One region of the Roseateles sp. P5_E1 genome, then DNA from elsewhere that is predicted to be linked to it. Evidence: predicted binding sites of a transcription regulator. Region 1 holds the regulator's gene; the other holds the start of a gene.

Region 1 (5,132 bases):
CCTCCGAAGCCGGTTCCCCCGCCGCCAGCTCCGGTCAGCGAGAAGGTCACCTTCGCCGCTGATGCCTTCTTCGACTTCGACAAGTCGACGCTGAAGCCCGAAGCCACCGCCAAGCTGGACGACCTGGTCAGCAAGACCAAGGGCATCAACCTGGAAGTCATCATCGCCGTTGGCCACACCGACTCGGTGGGCAGCGATGAGTACAACCAGAAGCTGTCGATCCGCCGCTCGGAAGCTGTCAAGGCTTACCTGGTTGGCAAGGGTGTCGAGCCGAACCGCGTCTACACCGAAGGTAAGGGCGAAAAGCAGCCCGTCGCCGACAACAAGACGACCGAAGGCCGCGCCAAGAACCGCCGCACCGAGATCGAAGTCGTCGGTACGCGCAACAAGTAAGCTCAGCGCCCTCGGGCGCTTTGCAAAGCCCCGCACGGTCCGCCGTCGGGGCTTTTCTACTTTCTGGATGTCATGACGATCAACGCCGATCCGCAAGAGCTCGCCAAATTCGGCGAACTGGCCCACCGCTGGTGGGACCCCGAGAGCGACTTCAAACCGCTGCACGAGATCAACCCGCTGCGCCTGGGATGGATTCAGCAGCTCTGCCCTTTGGCAGGCAAGCGTGTGCTGGACGTCGGTTGTGGCGGCGGCATTCTGAGCGATTCCATGGCGCGTGCCGGCGCCCAGGTGCTGGGCATCGACCTGTCGACCAAGCCGCTGCGCGTCGCAGAACTGCACGCCATGGAGGCGGGGACCGAAGGCGTGGAATACCGCGAAATCGCCGTCGAAGCGTTGGCCACTGAACAACCGGCCAGCTTTGACGTGGTTACCTGCATGGAGATGTTGGAGCATGTGCCCGACCCGGCCTCGGTCGTGCGGGCGCTGGCGACGCTGGTCAAGCCCGGCGGCTGGGTCTTCCTGTCGACGCTCAATCGCAACGCCAAGTCGTTCTTGCTCGCCATCGTTGGTGCGGAGTACGTACTGCAGATGCTGCCCAAGGGCACGCACGAATATGCGCGCTTCCTGAAGCCGTCGGAGCTGTCGCAGTTCTGTCGCGACGCCGGGCTTGAGCTGCAAGGCAGCCGCGGCCTGACCTACAACCCGCTCACGCAGCGCTACAGCCTGGGTAGCGACACCGACGTGAACTACCTGCTGGCTTGCCGCCGTCCCGCTTGAAGCTTGCCGCCCCCTGGTCGCATCTGCAGGCCGTGCTGTTCGACCTGGACGGCACGTTGATCGACAGTGCCGCAGACCTCGCGGCCGCCGCCAATGCGATGCGCGCCGATCGCGGTCTCACCCCGCTGCCGTTGCCGCAATATCGGCCGCATGGCGGCTCCGGCGCGCGCGGCATGCTGGGCCAAGCCTTCGGCGCGGCGCCTGGTCAGTCGGGCTATGACGAACTCAAGCGTGAATTTCTGGATCGCTACGAAGCGCTGATGTATGACAGCACGCGCACATTTGTCGGCATCGAGGCGGAGCTTCTCGGGCTCGCTGATGCGGGCCTGGCATGGGGCATCGTCACCAACAAGGCCGAACGCTTCGCCTTGCCGCTTGCCAAGGCGCTGGGTTTGGCGGCCGGCGCCATCGTGGGCGGCGACACCACGAGCCATACCAAGCCGCACCCCGCCCCGCTGCTGGAGGCAGCACGCCGCTTGAACGTGGTACCGGCGTCCTGCCTCTATGTCGGAGACGACGAACGCGACATCCTGGCCGGTCGCGCTGCTGGCATGGCAACGGCCGCTGCGGCGTGGGGCTATCTCGGCCATAGCGGTGAATTTCGTCATTGGGGCGCCGACCTGGAGCTGTCCGCGCCGGGTGAGCTCTTGAAAGCGCTCGGTCTGGCCTAAGATGCAAGGTCTCTGGGGCCGACTTGGTTTCGACGTGGGTGCGGATCCGGAGTAGGGCATGTCGAGCACCAGTCCGCTCGTAAAACCACTGGAAACAAAGTAACTGCAAACGACTCTACGTTCGCACTCGCCGCTTAATTGCGGATGAGCTTCTCAACGGCAGGCCGATGGGCCGGGCTGAGTTCCGCAAGGGGCAAGGCTGAGAAGTCACTCACATCGGCTGGCGTCGCACCGGGTCACTCGGTGGGGCGTGAGATCAAGTGACTGGCGGGAAAGCTAGCGTGCCACTGCGCGAGTTGACCGTGAGATTCAAATCAGCCGGCTAAACATGTAGATCTGCCCGGTGATGGCTTGCGGACGGGGGTTCAATTCCCCCCGGCTCCACCATCCAATTGAGAAGGCCCGTGTCGGTGACACGGGCCTTTTTTCATCTCGAGTGCGCCGGGGTCAATTGAACCCCTGTCCGCGAATCAGCCCAACAGCCAGGCCCTCGATGCTGAAGCTCTCGCTGTGCTCATCGACGCGGATGGGCTCGAAATCGGCGTTCTCGGGCAGCAACTGGATGCCATCAGGCCCACGCTTGAAGCGCTTGACCGTGACCTCGTCGCCGACCCGAGCCACGACGATCTGGCCATTGCGCGCCTCCTTGGCCGACTGCACGGCCAGCAGGTCGCCGTCGAGGATGCCGATGTCTTTCATGCTCATGCCCTTGACCTTGAGCAGGTAGTCGGGCTTCCTAGCGAACAGGCCGGGCTCGACCGTATAGGTCTGCTCGACATGCTCCTGCGCCAGGATGGGCGCGCCCGCAGCCACTCGACCGATCAGGGGCAGCGTCAACTGGGCGAAGTGGGGAATCGGAAGGTTGAATTGGCGGGCGCGGTTGARGGCGCTCAGCGCATCGGACTTGAGGCGAATGCCGCGCGAGGTGCCGCCGACGAGTTCCAGCATGCCCTTGCGAGCCAGGGCCTGCAGATGCTCCTCGGCCGCGTTGGCGGATTTGAAACCCAGCTCGGCGGCAATCTCGGCGCGGGTGGGTGGCGAGCCGGTGCTTTCGATCGCGTTGCGGACCAGGTCGAAGATCTGCTGCTGTCGGGCGGTAAGCTTGGGTCGGTCTTGCACGGGGCGGCCTTTTCGTCAGGGCTGGAAATTTGTCCAGCACCTGTATTTTCATCCAGGAATCCAAGAAATTGCAAACCTTTGACCGTCTGATCGTCATTCTGGGCACCGGCGGCACGATTGCCGGCACTGCCAAAACCGCCAGCGACGGTGTGGGCTACACGGCGGCGCAATTGAGCGTTGAGGATTTGCTGGCGGCAGTGCCCGCGCTGTCGGGCCAGAAGCTCGAGGCGCAGCAGGTTGCCCAGCTCGACAGCAAGGACATGGATTTCGCGACCTGGCAGCGGCTCGCAGTCGCCGTACAGCAGCACCTCGACCGGCCTGAAGTCGCTGGCATCGTCATCACCCATGGCACGGACACGCTCGAGGAGACCGCCTACTTCCTTCAGCGCGTGCTGGCACCTGTCAAGCCCGTCGTTCTGACGGCCGCGATGCGGCCGGCGACGGCGCTGGCGCCCGACGGGCCGCAAAACCTTTTCGATGCGGTGCAGGTGGCAGCGACGCCCGATGCGGCGGGCGTCGTCGTCGCATTCGCAGGCCGTGTGCACGATGCGACCCAGGTGCGCAAGACACACAGCTATCGCGTTGACGCCTTCGAGTCGGTCGACGGGGCGCTGGTGGCGCGGGTGGAGGAGGGCGTCGTGCGCCAGCTTGGCCGCTGGCCCGTGGGCGATGGCCTGGGGCTGGCGCGCATCGCCCGGCCGGCCGCACGCTGGCCGAGGGTCGAGATCGTCATGAACCATGCCGGTGCGGATGGCGTTGTCGTGCGGGCGCTCTGCGCGGCAGGCATCGACGGGCTGGTCGCCGCTGGCACGGGCAACGGCACGCTCAGCACCACGCTGGCTGCCGCGCTGCACGAAGCCCGGGCCGGCGGCGTCAAGGTCTGGCGCAGCACGCGCTGCGACGCCGGCCCGGTCATGGACTTGCCCGGGCTGCTGCCCAGCGCCGGCGCGCTGAGCCCGGTCAAGGCCAGGATCGAACTGATCCTGAGCCTGCTGGGCGACTGAGCCTCAGCGGCTGCGGCGCCGGGCCACGAAACCGACCAGGCTCAGGCCGGCCAGCAGCAGGGCATATTGGCTGGGTTCAGGCACGGCCGCGATGGCTTGGTTGGTCAGATTGCCCTCGAAAGCGAAGACGTAGAACTGGTTGCCGTAGGCTGCCGGCGCGCTGCCGCCGTTCGGGATTGCCGTGGCCAGGAAGTCGTTGTCGTTGGCGAGATACAGCGTGTGCATCGTTTTGCCGTTGACGATGACATCCTCGCCGAAGGCAATGCCTTCGAGCTTGGCCGGTATCAGCGCGTCGGAAATGCCGGCGGCGTTGAGCGCGGCCTTGATATCGAGAAATCGCGTGCCGACTATTGCCGTGCCGGGTTGGGTGCGCAGGTCGGCGATGCCACTGACCTCGGCGGCCCCAGTCAGGTCGATCTTGACGAGCTGTTTCACCGCCGCCTTGGAGCCGTCGCCCGTGCCCTTGCCGTCGCGCTCCAGCACGATGAGTTCGTGGTCGTTCAGTGCCAGCAACTCGCTGCTGTTGTAGGCCTTGCCGTTGATCTGGTTGTCGAAAGCGAACTGGTTGGTGGCTCCCGTGGCGACGTCGATCTTGACGATGCGGTTGTAGCGGCCGCCGTCGCCGCCGTCCTGGGCCAGCGGGCTCTGCACGAAGCCGAACAGCGTCTTTCCGTCGGGCGAGATGGCCAGGCCCTCCATGCCCTTGTTGGCGACGCGGCCTGCCGTGTTGCCAGAGACCTCGGCGGCGCCGGAAGAGCTGACGTTGCCAACGGCGAAGCTGCTCGGCAGGCTGAAGGTGCGGATGCGCTCGCCCGTCGCGCGGTCGAACTGGTAGACGTAGGGGCCGTACTCGTCGGAGATGAAGACGCTCTTGCCGTCGTTGGAGACGCGGATGCCTTCGGGGTCGAGACGGGCGTTGGCCGGGTTGGTCGACAGGCCGGCGGCAAAGTTGTCGGAGCGGCCCGAGAAGTAGTTCTTGCTGCCGGCGAGGACTGTGCTGCTGTCGACGATGCCGCTCAGTGTCGCGGCCTTGGGGCCGTAGTTCAGCGCTGTGGAACTGGACAGCAGCGTGGTGGCCTGCAGCGTCGGCGTCAGCGTGTAGGGCAGGGCGGAGCCAGCGGCGTTGGCGGTGAGGCTGAGCTGCACCGTCTGGAAGCGGGCGATGAAG
Region 2 (13,316 bases), on a different contig from region 1:
ATGATCTCGTTGGTCAGCCGGGCGCGCTTGCCCAGCGTCTCGGCGACCTGCACCAGCATGGTCTTGGCCGACCCGGCCTGCCCCTCGGGCGCCACCCAGAGATAGGCCACGCGCACGGCGTCGGTGCCGACCTCGTCGTCGCGGAAATGCAGCTCCCAGGGCACGACGGGGGCATCCTCGGTCGGCACCGCCAACGTCGCATCGCCACTGAGCAGTTCGCCACGCAGGCCCAGCACCTGGTAGAAGACCGTGTCCGACGCGTCCGCCCGTAACAACGCCGCGGCCTCGGGCGCCAGCGCATAACGGTCCTTGCCCTTGACAGGCGCCGCCTCGGCCGCCACCTGCAGCCCGAGGCTGCGCGCCATCTCGCCCAGCTCGCGGTCATAGGGCCGGCTGGCAATGCCCTGCGCCACCAGCCAGGTCAGCGCGACGCTGATCGGCCAGATCAGCAGCAGCGGCGCGAGCATCCAGTCGAGGATCTCGCCGAACAGCGAACCCTGCGCAGCAGGGGCGCCCGCCCGAACCAGCGTGCCCTGTTCGGGGCTGGCGCCGTCCTTGTTGGGCATTTAGGAGTTGATCTTCTCTAGGCAGTAGCCGAGGCCGCGCACCGTCGCGATGCGAATCGGCCCCTGCTCGATCTTCTTGCGCAGCCGGTGGATGTAGACCTCGATGGCGTTGTTCGAAACCTCCTCGCCCCACTCGCACAGGCGCTCGACGAGCTGGTCCTTGCTGACCAGCCGCCCGGCGCGCTGCAACAGCACCTCCAGCAGCGACAGCTCGCGTGCCGACAGCTCCAGCATCTGCTCATTGATATAGGCCACGCGGCCAGTGGCATCAAAGGTCAGCGGCCCATGCTTGATGAGGCTGCTGGCGGTGCCCAGGCCACGGCGGGTCAGCGCGCGCACGCGCGCCTCAAGCTCCTGCAATGAGAAGGGCTTGGCCATGTAGTCATCGGCGCCCAGGTCCAGCCCCTTGACGCGCTGCTCGACGCTGTCCGCCGCCGTCAGGATCAGCACCGGCATGGTGGAACCGCGTGCGCGCAGCTTGCGCAGCACCTCCAGCCCATGCAGGCGCGGCAGACCAAGGTCGAGGATGACCAGGTCGAACTCATGCGTCGCCAACGCCGAATCGGCCTCGGTGCCAGAACTGACCCTGTCGACAGCGTAGCCAGAGGCCCGCAAGGCCCGCAGCAAGCCATCGGCCAGCACTTGGTCGTCTTCGGCAATCAGGATGCGCATAGGTTTTGTCTCCGCCGCCGATGTTAGGCGGTGGCACGCTGGCTCATGCCATGAGCCACCCCACACCTAGGATGCTCCTCAATCCTGATCCGCTAGCTGCCGTGGATCGGGGGACAAACCACTGTACAAACCCACAGCTTGCCCCATAATTCAGCCCATTCCCCACGGAGATTCGCATGGACGCCCCCGTCAAAGCCCTGAACACCGAAAAAGCCAAGGCCCTGCAGGCCGCCCTCGCCCAGATCGAAAAGCAGTTCGGCAAGGGCTCCATCATGCGGCTCGGTGAAGGCGAGGTCATCGAAGACATCCAGGTCGTCTCCACCGGCTCCCTGGGCCTGGACATCGCACTGGGCGTCGGCGGCCTGCCACGCGGCCGCGTCGTCGAGATCTACGGCCCCGAGTCCTCCGGCAAGACGACGCTGACGCTGCAGGTCATCGCCGAGATGCAAAAGCTCGCCGGCACTTGCGCCTTCATCGACGCCGAGCACGCGCTGGATATCCAGTACGCCCAGAAGCTCGGCGTCAACCTGCAGGAACTGCTGATCAGCCAGCCCGACACCGGCGAACAGGCCCTCGAGATCGTCGATGCGCTGGTGCGCTCCGGCTCGGTGGACCTGATCGTCATCGACTCGGTCGCAGCGCTGACGCCCAAGGCCGAACTCGAAGGCGAGATGGGCGACAGCCTCCCCGGCCTGCAGGCCCGCCTGATGAGCCAGGCCCTGCGCAAGCTGACCGCCACGATCAAGAAGACCAACTGCATGGTCATCTTCATCAACCAGATCCGCATGAAGATCGGCGTCATGTTCGGCTCGCCCGAGACGACCACCGGCGGCAATGCGCTGAAGTTCTARGCCTCCGTGCGCCTGGACATCCGCCGCATCGGCTCGATCAAGAAGGGCGAGGAAGTCATCGGCTCCGAGACCAAGGTCAAGGTCGTCAAGAACAAGGTCAGCCCCCCGTTCAAGACTGCCGAGTTCGACATCCTCTATGGCGAGGGCATCAGCCGCGAGGGCGAGATCGTCGACATGGGCGTGGTCGCCAAGGTCGTCGAAAAGTCCGGCTCCTGGTACGCCTACCAGGGCGAGAAGATCGGCCAGGGCAAGGACAACGCTCGCGAGTTCCTGCGCGAGAACGTCGACGTGGCCCGCGAGATCGAGAACAAGATCCGTGAATCCCTGGGGGTCGCTCCGCTGACCACGGCGGCCGAGGAGTAAGCCGCCAGCCCTCCCCATGGCGACCCGGGCGCCGCTGTCGTTGAAAGCCCGCGCCATCGGCCTGCTGGCCCAGCGCGAGCACAGCCGTGCCGAGTTGCGGCGCAAGCTGTTGCGGATCGAGCAGCAACGGCGGCAGCGTGCGCGCCTGGCCGCGGCGCAGGCCGCCGGCGAGGGCGAACCGTCGGCGGCTGTCGAAGAGGAAGATGGCGCTGAGGACGTTGCGGTCGCGGTCGATGCCTTGCTCGACGCCCTCGCGGCCACCGGTTACCTGGACGAAACCCGTTTCGTCGAGTCCCGCCTGCATCTGCGCGCCAACCGCTTTGGCGCCCAGCGCATCCAGCAGGAGTTGGCCCAGCACGGGCTCAAGCTGGGTGCCGAACAGCAGGCAGCCCTGCGCGAAACGGAGATGGAACGCGCCCGTGAAGTCTGGCGCAGGCGCTTCGGCGACGATCCTTCGCGCGACGCCGCCGAACGAGCGCGTCAAAGCCGGTTCCTGCTGGCACGCGGTTTTGCCCCCGAAGTGGTGCGCCGCTTGCTGAGGGCCTAAGGGCCGCTTGACCGAGCGCGCAGGGGGAGTTTTCACCCTCCGTGCTACATTGCCGCCTGCCCCAAAAACGAGGGTTCACCCGGTTACAAGCCCCTTTGCCCCTCTGGCAGAGCGGTGCAAAGACCGGGCCGACCCCGTCCCGGCATCGGCCGGGGTGATTCGCCATTCCCCCGTTTCATGCCTGTCGCCCACCCGTCCGTCCCGCGCCGCCCGCTGCATCGCCGCGCCCTCGATGTGCAGGTGTTCGCGCGTGATGACGGCTTGTTCGACGTCGAAGCCAGCCTGACAGACACCAAGACGCATGACGTGCCACTGGCGGGCGTGCCGCGCAAGGCCGGCCAGCCTATCCACGAGATGCACCTGCATCTGACCGTGGACGCGACGCTCACCATCACCGCAGCCCGTTCCGAGACGCTGTGGATGCCGTATCCCGGCGCCTGCGACCACCATGGCAATGCCTATGCCCGCCTCATCGGCCTGAACCTGATGAAGGGCTTCCGGCAGGCCGTCGGTGAACGCCTCGGCGGCACGCGCGGCTGCACCCACGTCACCGAGCTGTGCCAGATCTTGCCGACGGCCGTCATCCAGGCCATGGCTGGCTCCGTCATCGACACGCGTGAGAGCCCCCACGCGCCTTCGGCGCTGCCCCCCGAGGGGGCTGAGACGCCTAGGGGCGGCCCGTCGCCGTCTCGCGAAGGCGATGCCGCCGGCAACCCGCCCTTCCAGCTCGACCGCTGCCACGCCCTGCGCCGCGACAGCGTGACCGTCGCCAAGTTCTATCCCCGCTGGCATCAACAAACCGCTGCCCAGCCGGCCACTTCCGAATCCTGACTTCCCCGACCCGAGAGACCCAGCCATGAAAATCCACGAATACCAGGGCAAAGAGATCCTGCGCCAGTTCGGCGTGCCGGTGCCGCGCGGCATCCCGGCTTTCACCGTGCAGGAAGCCGTCGAGGCCGCCCAGAAGCTGGGTGGCCCGGTCTGGGTGGTCAAGGCCCAGATCCACGCCGGCGGCCGCGGCAAGGGTGGCGGCGTCAAGGTCGCCAAGACACAGGACGACGTCAAGGCGCTGGCCGAGAAGATCCTCGGCATGCAGCTGATCACGCACCAGACCGGCCCTGATGGCCAGAAGGTCCGGCGCCTCTACATCGAAGATGGCGCTGACATCAAGAAGGAGCTCTACGTCTCGCTGGTCACCGACCGCGGCACGCAGAAGGTCGCCTTCATCGCGTCGAGCGAAGGCGGCATGGACATCGAAGAGGTGGCCCACTCCACGCCCGAGAAGATCATCACCGAGATGATCGACCCGCTGGCCAGCCTGACCGAAGCCCAGTCGCGCAAGATCGCTGCGGCCATCGGCCTGACTGGCGCCTCCATCGACCAGGCCGTCGACATCTTTGCCAAGCTCTACAAGTGCTACATGGACACGGACGCGTCGCTGGTTGAAATCAACCCGCTGAATTGCGACAGCAAGGGCAACCTGATGGCCCTGGACGCCAAGTTCAACTTCGACGCCAACGCGCTGTTCCGCCACCCCGAGATCGTGGCCTACCGCGACCTGGACGAAGAAGATCCGGCCGAAGTTGAAGCCAGCAAGTTCGACCTGGCCTACATCAGCCTGGACGGCAACATCGGCTGCCTGGTGAACGGCGCCGGTCTGGCCATGGCCACGATGGACACCATCAAGCTGTTTGGCGGCGAGCCGGCCAACTTCCTGGACGTCGGCGGCGGCGCCACGGCCGAGAAGGTCACCGAGGCCTTCAAGATCATGCTCAAAAACAAGAGCGTGAAGGGCATCCTGGTCAACATCTTCGGCGGCATCATGAAGTGCGACACCATCGCCGAAGGCGTCATCACCGCCTGCAAGGCCGTGAACCTGTCCGTGCCGCTGGTTGTGCGCATGAAGGGCACCAACGAAGAACTGGGCAAGAAGATGCTGGCCGAATCCGGCCTGCCCATCATCGCGGCCGACACGATGGCCGAAGCGGCCACCAAGATCGTCGCCGCAGTCGCCTAAGCCCGCCCAGAGGAATCAGACATGTCCATCTACATCAACAAAGACACCAAGGTCATCACCCAGGGCATCACCGGCAAGACCGGCCAGTTCCATACCCTGGGCTGCCAGGCCTATGCCAACGGCAAGAACGCCTTCGTCGCGGGCGTGAATCCGAAGAAGGCTGGCGAGAAGTTCAGCGAGATCCCCATCTACGCGACCGTCAAGGAAGCCGCCTCGCAGACCGGCGCGACCGTGTCGGTGATCTACGTGCCGCCCGCCGGCGCCGCCGCCGCCATCTGGGAAGCCGTCGAAGCCGACCTGGACCTGGCGATCTGCATCACCGAAGGCATCCCCGTCCGGGACATGCTGGAAGTGCGCAACAAGATGAAGGCCAAGGAAGCCGCTGGCGGCAAGCGCACGCTGCTGCTGGGCCCCAACTGCCCCGGCCTGATCACGCCGGAAGAAATCAAGATCGGCATCATGCCCGGCCACATCCACCGCAAGGGCCGCATCGGCGTCGTGTCACGCTCCGGCACGCTGACCTATGAAGCCGTGGCGCAGCTGACCGAGATCGGCCTGGGCCAGTCGTCGGCCGTCGGCATCGGTGGCGACCCGATCAACGGCCTGAAGCACATTGACGTGATGAAGGCCTTCAACGACGACCCGGACACCGACGCCGTCATCATGATCGGCGAGATCGGCGGCCCGGACGAGGCGGAAGCCGCGCGCTGGTGCAAGGCCAACATGAAGAAGCCCATCGTCGGCTTCATCGCCGGCGTCACGGCGCCCCCCGGCAAGCGCATGGGCCACGCCGGCGCGCTGATCTCCGGCGGCGCCGACACGGCCGATGCCAAGCTCGCCATCATGGAAGAGTGCGGCTTCACGGTCACGCGCAACCCATCCGAGATGGCCAAGCTGCTCAAGGCCCTGCTCTGAGTGCTCCTCGTGAGCGATTCGAGGGCCGTTCACTGAACGGCCCTTTTCCTTTGCTGCCTGCGTAGTTGCACGCAGACGCAGCCCGCCCGGGCGGACCGACACTCGGGCGACCAACACCGAGCCTGCCATGGACCTGCTGAACGCCGCCTTCTTCATCGCGCTGCTGAAGATCATCTGGGTCAATATCCTGCTGTCCGGCGACAACGCCGTCGTCATTGCGCTGGCCTCGCGCAATCTGCCGCACAGCCAGCAGAAGAAGGCCATCGTCTTCGGCAGCGGCGCTGCCATCCTGCTGCGGGTCGTGCTGACGCTGTTCGCCGTACAGTTGCTGCAGCTGCCCTGGCTGAAGCTGATCGGCGCCGTGCTGCTGTTGTGGATCGGCATCCAGCTGCTGGCCGACAGCGAAGACGACGCCGACGTGCACGCCAGCGGCAATCTGTGGACGGCCGTGCGCACCATCCTGATCGCCGATCTCGTCATGAGCCTGGACAACGTCATCGCCGTCGCGGCCGCCGCCAACAGCGCGCCCGAGGGCGCCCGCCTGATGCTGCTCATCATCGGCCTGGGCCTGTCCATCCCACTCATCATCTTCGGCAGCACGCTGCTGTTGAAGCTGATGGAGCGCTTCCCGGTCATCATCACGCTGGGGGCCGCCCTGCTGGGCTTCGTCGCCGGCGAGATGGCGACGACCGATGCGGCCGTGCACGAGTGGTTCGAGGCGCATATGCATGGCCTGGACTACGCCGTCAGCATCAGCTGCGCGGTCCTGGTCGTCGTCGTTGGCATGGCGCTGGCCCGCCGCAGCAAGCGCGAGGCCGCCTAAGATCGACCGCATGGCAAGCGGCGGCAAATCCGGCAAGGCAGGCAGCTTTTGGCAGCGCCTCATCGGTCGGGTGCCCGATCCTGCTGGCTCACCGTACGGCGATCCGTCGGCCCTGCCGACCGTGCAGCAGACTCAAGGCCCCGGCGCGTCCACGCCGCAGGTCAGGGCCGCACAGCCGCCCCCCGACCTGCGCGATTTCGAACTCGGTGCCGAGATCGGCCGCGGCGCGATGGCCGTGGTCTACAAGGCCACGCAACGCTCAACGGGCCGCCAGGTCGCCATCAAGCGCCTCGCGCTGAGCCGCGAATTCTCGGCCGAAGACCTGGCGGACGTGCGCGAGCGCTTCATGCGCGAGGCGCGTGCAGCCGGCCAGCTGGAACATCCAGACATCCTGCAGGTCGTCGATGCCGGCCAGGACGGCGCTGACGCCTGGATCGCCCTCGAATACGTGCTCGGCCGCGACCTGAGCAGCTTCACCAAGGCCGGCCAGCTGCTGCCCGCTCGCGAAGTCGTGCAGATCGGCGCGCGGCTGGCGCGGGCCCTGGCCTATGCCCACAGCCAAGGCGTGGTGCACCGCGACATCAAGCCCGCCAATGTCATGCTGGACCGCATCAATGGCAGCCTGAAGCTGATGGACTTCGGCATTGCCCGCGTTGGCGACGGCAGCCGCACCCGCACCGGCCTCGTGCTGGGCACGCCGTCCTTCATGTCTCCGGAGCAACTTGCCGGCCTGACGGTGGACGGCCGCAGCGACCTCTACTCCCTGGGCGTGCTGCTCTACCAACTGCTCAGTGGCGCACTGCCCCATCAGAGCGAGTCCATGGCGCGGCTGATGCAACAAATTGCGACCGAGCCTGCACCCGATATCCGCATTCACCGCCCCAGCCTGCCCGAGGCCCTCGCCCTGGTGCTGGCCCTGGCGCTGGAGAAGCGCCCCGAGCTGCGCTACGCCGACGGCGAGCAGATGGCTCGTGATCTCGAAGCCGTGCTCGTGCTCGGCCTTCAGGCCGAACCCGCTGCGCCCGAAACGGCTGCAGCGGCTTCCCCCCAGGATGCGGCCTTCGCACAAACACTGCGCTTGGCGCCTGAGGAAGCAGGGCAGAATCCTTGCTCCTCTGCCGAGCCCCACGAGCCACCGCAAGCCTCATGACCCTGGAGTTCTTCAGCGCCACCGACGTGGGACGTGCGCGTGACAACAATGAGGATTCGGTCGCCCTGGACGAGGCCGCAGGCCTGACCGTGCTGGCCGACGGCATGGGCGGCTACAACGCCGGCGAAGTGGCCAGCCAGATGCTGACCAGCTTCGTCAGTTCCGAGCTGGGCCGCTGGCTCAAGGACGCCGGCCGCGAGGCCCGGGCCGGCGAGGTCAAGCGCGCCATGGACATCTGCGTGGACAACGCCAACCGCGCCATCTTCAACGCCGCCAACACCAACCCGCGCTATGCCGGCATGGGCACGACGCTGGTGCTGGGCGTCTTCCGCCCCGAAGGCCTGCTGCTCGGCCATGTCGGCGACTCGCGCGCCTACCGGCTGCGCGCCGGCCGTCTGACGCAGATCACGCGCGACCACTCGCTGCTGCAGGAGCAGATCGACGCCGGTCTGCTGACCGTCGAAGAAGCCGCGTTTTCCAGCAACAAGAACCTCGTCACGCGCGCTGTTGGCGTCGAGGACACGGTGCTGATGGAGCTGCATCTGCACGAGGTCCAGCCGGGCGACACCTACCTGTTGTGCTCCGACGGCCTGTCCGACATGCTCGACGATGACAGCCTCGCCAACCTGCTCAACGGCAATCCGGCCTTGCCCGAAGCTGCACGCGCACTGATCAACGCAGCCAATGACAGCGGCGGTCGCGATAACATCGCGCTCATCCTGGCCCGCGCAGAAGGACGCCAACGTACCGAAGGACGGGGCTGGTGGCCCTTCGGTCGACGCGGCGGCAACTGACTTGCTACCCCATGCAAAGTCAGGGCACGTACAACAGAACTTGAGGTCATAAATGGGCAAACTGGTGGTTTCGCTCGACGGCGTCGTGATCAAGGAGGTGCAGATCACCAAGGACAAGACCACCCTCGGTCGACGTCCCTACAACGACATCGTCATCGACAATCTCGCGGTCAGCGGCGAACACGCCGTGCTGCAGATGGTCGGCGCCGACGTCTTCATTGAAGACCTCAATTCCACCAACGGCACGTACATCAACGGCAAGGCGATCAAGAAGCAGCTGCTGGCCGACAACGACACGGTCGAAATCGGCAAGTACAAGATCAAGTTCCTGCTGAACGACGGCGGCGACTACGAGAAGACCATGATCCTCAAGCCCGGTTCCGGCGCGCCGCCGAGCCTGGGCCTGGGCTCCAACTTCGGCTCGCTGGGTGCGGCCGCCATCGGCCCGGCCTCCATCAAGGTGCTGACCGGCGCCGCCGCCGGCCGCGAGGTCGCGCTGACCAAGGTCGTCACCACGCTGGGCAAGCCCGGCGTGCAGGTCGCCTCCATCACCAAGCGCCCCACCGGTTATGTCTTCGCCCACGTCGAAGGTAACCAGCGCCCCAGCGTCAACGGCATCCCGCTGACGGGCGAATCGATTGCACTCCGCACCGGCGACCTGATCGAGCTGGCCGGCACGCAGATGCAGTTCATCCAGGGTTGATCGCCCGAAGTCCAGGCCGGCCGCGGCCTTCGCGGCTGCTGTGACTTCCTCACGATAGCGACACCCCCAACTCGGTAATCCGACCGTCCGACCCACGGGGCGGGTGCGTACATTCTTGGCTCGGCCTCGCCTGATGCGAGCCACCCATTCCGAGCCACGCACCGCATGAACATCCGCGTCCTGGGCTGCTCCGGCGCCATTGCCGCCGGCTACAAGACCACTGCCTTCCTGCTGGACGACGATGTCCTCATCGACGCCGGCACCGGCGTGGGTGACCTGCCGCTGGATGCGCTGGCCGCGGTCGACCACATCCTGCTCAGCCACTCCCATCTGGATCATGTGCTCGGCATTCCGTTGCTGGCTGATGCGGTGCTGCGCCTGCGCGCCGCGGCGGGCCGTCCGCCCATCCAGGTCCACGGCCTGCCCGAGACGTTGGCCGCCCTGCGCCAGCACATCTTCAATGGCGTGATCTGGCCCGATTTCACCGTCCTGCCCAGCCGCGAGGCGCCGGTGCTGAGCCTGCACCCCTTCCAGATCGGCGACCGCGTCGACCTGGGCGGCCGCCTCATCGAAGTGCTGCCGGCAGCCCACACCGTGCCGGCCGTCGGTTTCGCCGTCGATGCCGGCACCGCGAGCGGCCACGCGCACTGGGTTTTCACCGGCGATACCGGCCCCAACCCGGCCCTGTGGCGGCGCCTGGCCGACCTGCGCCTGTCCCATCTCGTCATCGAGACGGCCTTCAGCGACGACGAGGCCGAGGTGGCCCACGTCAGCCAGCATCTTCATCCGGCGGAGCTGGGCCGCGAATTGACCCATCTGGCCGGCAGCGTCGACGTGCGCATCACCCACATCAAGCCCGGCGAGGTCGAAGCCGTCATGCAAGGCGTGCAGGCCTTGAACAGTCCCCATCGGATCAGCGCGCTGCAGGCCGGCCAGGAAATGGAACTTTGAGCCCGCCTTGCGATCGAGTCTGGCGCCCTGCGGCGCCATTTTTTCGCCTGACGTTTCTCGGCCCGCCACGCTGCAATGACAGAACGCGTCAGCTCGAAGTGACGTTTTTTGTCAGATCTGGCGACTCAACCACCTCAGCCGTGCGCTTTCGCACAGTTTGAGGGCCCGAAAAAGCTGGCACGGCCCCTGCATTCAGGGGGTGTGCCCTCCTCCCACCACTCACACTCGCTGGAGTACTGACATGAACCTGAAAGCACGCGCCCAACAAGGCTTCACCCTGATCGAACTGATGATCGTCGTGGCCATCATCGGCATCCTGGCTGCGGTCGCGATTCCGCAATATAAGGACTACACCGCCAAGGCCAAGGCTGGCAACGCGCTGTCGTCGGCCGACACCGCGAAGGCTGCCGTGGCCCTGTGCGCACAGGAAGAGGGTGGCCTCTCGACGTGCAATACAACCGGCGTGCTGAGCGCTTACAGCTTCACGCCGACCGCCGAGGTCGCCTCGCTGACGATCACCGGCAATGGCGTGATCGCACTGACTTTCAATGCTGCAACCAAGGTTGGCAACGACTTGGGCGCCAAGACCATCACGTTCACGCCGAGCCTGGGCACTTCTAGCGTCGTGTGGACTGCCACCACGACCGTGACCGCTCCGGTGCTCGTGGCAGCGATCCAGAAGAACAACACTTGATCTAGCGTTGTTCAATAAAAAGGGGCCTAGCGCCCCTTTTTTATTTTCTGCGGGGTGATTCGTCAATCTTTACCCAATGGCTTGCGGCGCTTCAGAACATCACTGGCTTCAGGAATTTCGACGTTGCGCCTGCGAAGCAGGCGCATATCGCATTTGTAGAGCCACTTCCTAAGATTTCCAGTCCTGCCATGTATAGAAAAAGTTGGGACACCAAACTGACTGCAGTTTCGTTTGGCGGCGGCTTGCTGATGTTTATCTGCATGATGCCGTTTTATTCGGCATTCAGCGCCTCCGCTCATGACTTGGCAAGGTTGGCGCAAATCCCACTATTCTTGCTCGCCACGATCTATCTGCTTTTGGGCGAACACGCGCCATGGGCACGGGAGAACGTCACAACGGTCGGCGTCTTGGTAGCACTGATGCTGCTTTCCGCTCTTCATGCTCATCAGCCCGCCGCCGCCTTCAGAGAGCTTTCGCTCGTCTTTTCACTGTTCTTCTTGACGCTTGCCATTGGCGCCCTTCGAAAGGAAATGGGGACAGAAAAGATTCTCCTTGCCATCGTCTTGTCGTGGCTCGTCTACGAGATCTTTTTTTTGCTAGCCTGGAGTGCCAGCGCTCTCAATGGCGGTGTGGGTAATTTTTGGCTGATGGTTCCGGGATTCGATAATCCTCGTTTCCTGAATCACGCCCAGACTCCCGCAGTTCCCCTCTTGATTGGCATCGCGAGCGACAGGAACCATTCCCTCAAACTCAGACGTTTCGGCTGGGTCGCCGCTACCTTCAGCATCGCTATCCTCATTGGCCTGGCATCGCGGGCGAGCAGCGTCGCATTGGTGTTGAGCGCGCTGGGGGTTGCAGTTATTTTCCGCCAACGAGCCGGCGCTTACCTGAAGTGCGGCCTGATTTCATTGACGGCGGCGTCGATTCTTTATTTTTGCGTTTTCTACGCAGTACCGCTCCAACTTAACGCCGCGGCGATGACCGCGCCGCACACAGCCAACGACCTGGTCAGCGATCATTCGCGCATATTTCTGTGGAAGATTGCCATCGATCAACTGATGAGTTCGCCGTTGCTGGGTGTTGGCCCGATGCATTTTTCAGAATATATCAATCTGCGCGCCGCGCATCCCCATAATATGTACTTTCAGATTCTTGCAGAATACGGATTGCCGATCGCATTGCTGATATTCTATTGGTTACTGCGCTTGCTATGGGAAGGCATTCGACGCCAACAAGCCGCGAAAAGCGGAATCACCGCGATGGCTGTTTCGGCGACCGCGGGCGTTTTGGCGTTGGCCATTGACGGGTTTTTCTCCGGCAATTTTGTGATGCCCGTATCACAGGTTTGGATATGCATCGCGATCGCCCTGTTTGCCAAGGCTCCGGCTGCCGCGTCAGCACGCAACGCCGTAGAGCAGCCCGAAAAACCCATGGCACCGAGGCTCATCCTGTTGGTACTTCTGATAGTTCAGCTGCTGTTTTCATACTCGACCATCAGGGAATATGAAATGCCGCGGCCCACGCTGGGGCAGCGGCCTGCATCGCCAGCGTCGGAACCGAACAACCCCCGCTTCTGGCTCGACGGGTGGCTGTAAGGGCTTCGCGCGCATCCAAAATACGCCCCTCTCGCCTGGGCTGCCACGCGCTCGGGCCCAGTCCAATACCCAGTCTCCTTAAAGCGTCGCCTACGTGCGTGACACCTATCTCTGCCATGTCGTCGCCTGCTTCCGCTGACTCCGCGCCCCTCAGCCTAGTTCTGGCCGCCGCCCTACCGCCGCTGTTGGCGTTCAACCAGACGCCCGCGGCCACCCTCTACAACCAGTTGCTCGCCCTCTCTGGCTGGGGCCTGGTGCTGCTGTTGTGGGCCCGGTCCACGCCAGGCTGGCGCGCAGGCCTGACGAGCCCCGCAGCCGTCGCCCTGGCCCTGCTGCTCGCCGCTCCGATGTGCTCGGTGGTCTGGCGCGGTTTGCCTGCGTCTCTTGGCCTGAGCGCCACCGCCATCATTGGCGCCGGGCTGGCCGTGCTGCTGGTGGCCCAAGGCTTGCCCCGCGACCAACGCGGCCGCGCCGCTGAAGCGCTCTGCTGGGGCGTGCTGGTGGCCGGGCTCGTCAGCGTGGCCATCAGCCTCGTGCAAGTCTTCATGCCCGACTGGGCTGATGGCAGCGTCATTGCCCGCTCGGGCGTGCCGGGCCGCGCGGTCAGCAATCTGCGTCAGCCCAACCACCTCGCCAGCCTGATGATGTGGGCGGCCGTCGCCAGCGTCTTCTTGA

Evidence for each region. The regulator LexA, encoded in region 1, represses DNA repair genes until DNA is damaged. The targets are predictions, from matches to a motif close to ACTGTATNNNNATACAGT.
Region 2: recA (recombinase RecA) is a predicted target of LexA. The motif match lies at 1,359-1,376, and genes of this name have one in related genera.

The regions. Positions count from the first base shown of each region.
Region 1 is NZ_JBFUMN010000009.1:43-5,174, reverse strand. It holds gene ompA (outer membrane protein OmpA) at 1-393, shown strand, start outside; gene ubiG (bifunctional 2-polyprenyl-6-hydroxyphenol methylase/3-demethylubiquinol 3-O-methyltransferase UbiG) at 466-1,170, shown strand; gene ACXJKJ_RS10810 (HAD-IA family hydrolase) at 1,167-1,841, shown strand; RNA gene ssrA (transfer-messenger RNA) at 1,856-2,228, shown strand; gene lexA (transcriptional repressor LexA) at 2,289-2,960, opposite strand; gene ACXJKJ_RS10795 (asparaginase) at 3,029-3,964, shown strand; partial or broken gene ACXJKJ_RS10790 (esterase-like activity of phytase family protein) at 3,968-5,132, opposite strand, start outside.
Region 2 is NZ_JBFUMN010000001.1:459,908-473,223, reverse strand. It holds gene ACXJKJ_RS02280 (sensor histidine kinase) at 1-467, opposite strand, end outside; gene ACXJKJ_RS02275 (response regulator) at 567-1,238, opposite strand; gene recA (recombinase RecA) at 1,415-2,452, shown strand; gene ACXJKJ_RS02265 (regulatory protein RecX) at 2,469-2,999, shown strand; gene ACXJKJ_RS02260 (DUF2889 domain-containing protein) at 3,177-3,830, shown strand; gene sucC (ADP-forming succinate--CoA ligase subunit beta) at 3,856-5,016, shown strand; gene sucD (succinate--CoA ligase subunit alpha) at 5,038-5,931, shown strand; gene ACXJKJ_RS02245 (TerC family protein) at 6,059-6,754, shown strand; gene ACXJKJ_RS02240 (serine/threonine-protein kinase) at 6,765-7,904, shown strand; gene ACXJKJ_RS02235 (Stp1/IreP family PP2C-type Ser/Thr phosphatase) at 7,901-8,698, shown strand; gene ACXJKJ_RS02230 (FHA domain-containing protein) at 8,751-9,401, shown strand; gene ACXJKJ_RS02225 (MBL fold metallo-hydrolase) at 9,567-10,352, shown strand; gene ACXJKJ_RS02220 (pilin) at 10,594-11,046, shown strand; gene ACXJKJ_RS02215 (O-antigen ligase family protein) at 11,235-12,641, shown strand; gene ACXJKJ_RS02210 (Wzy polymerase domain-containing protein) at 12,827-13,316, shown strand, end outside.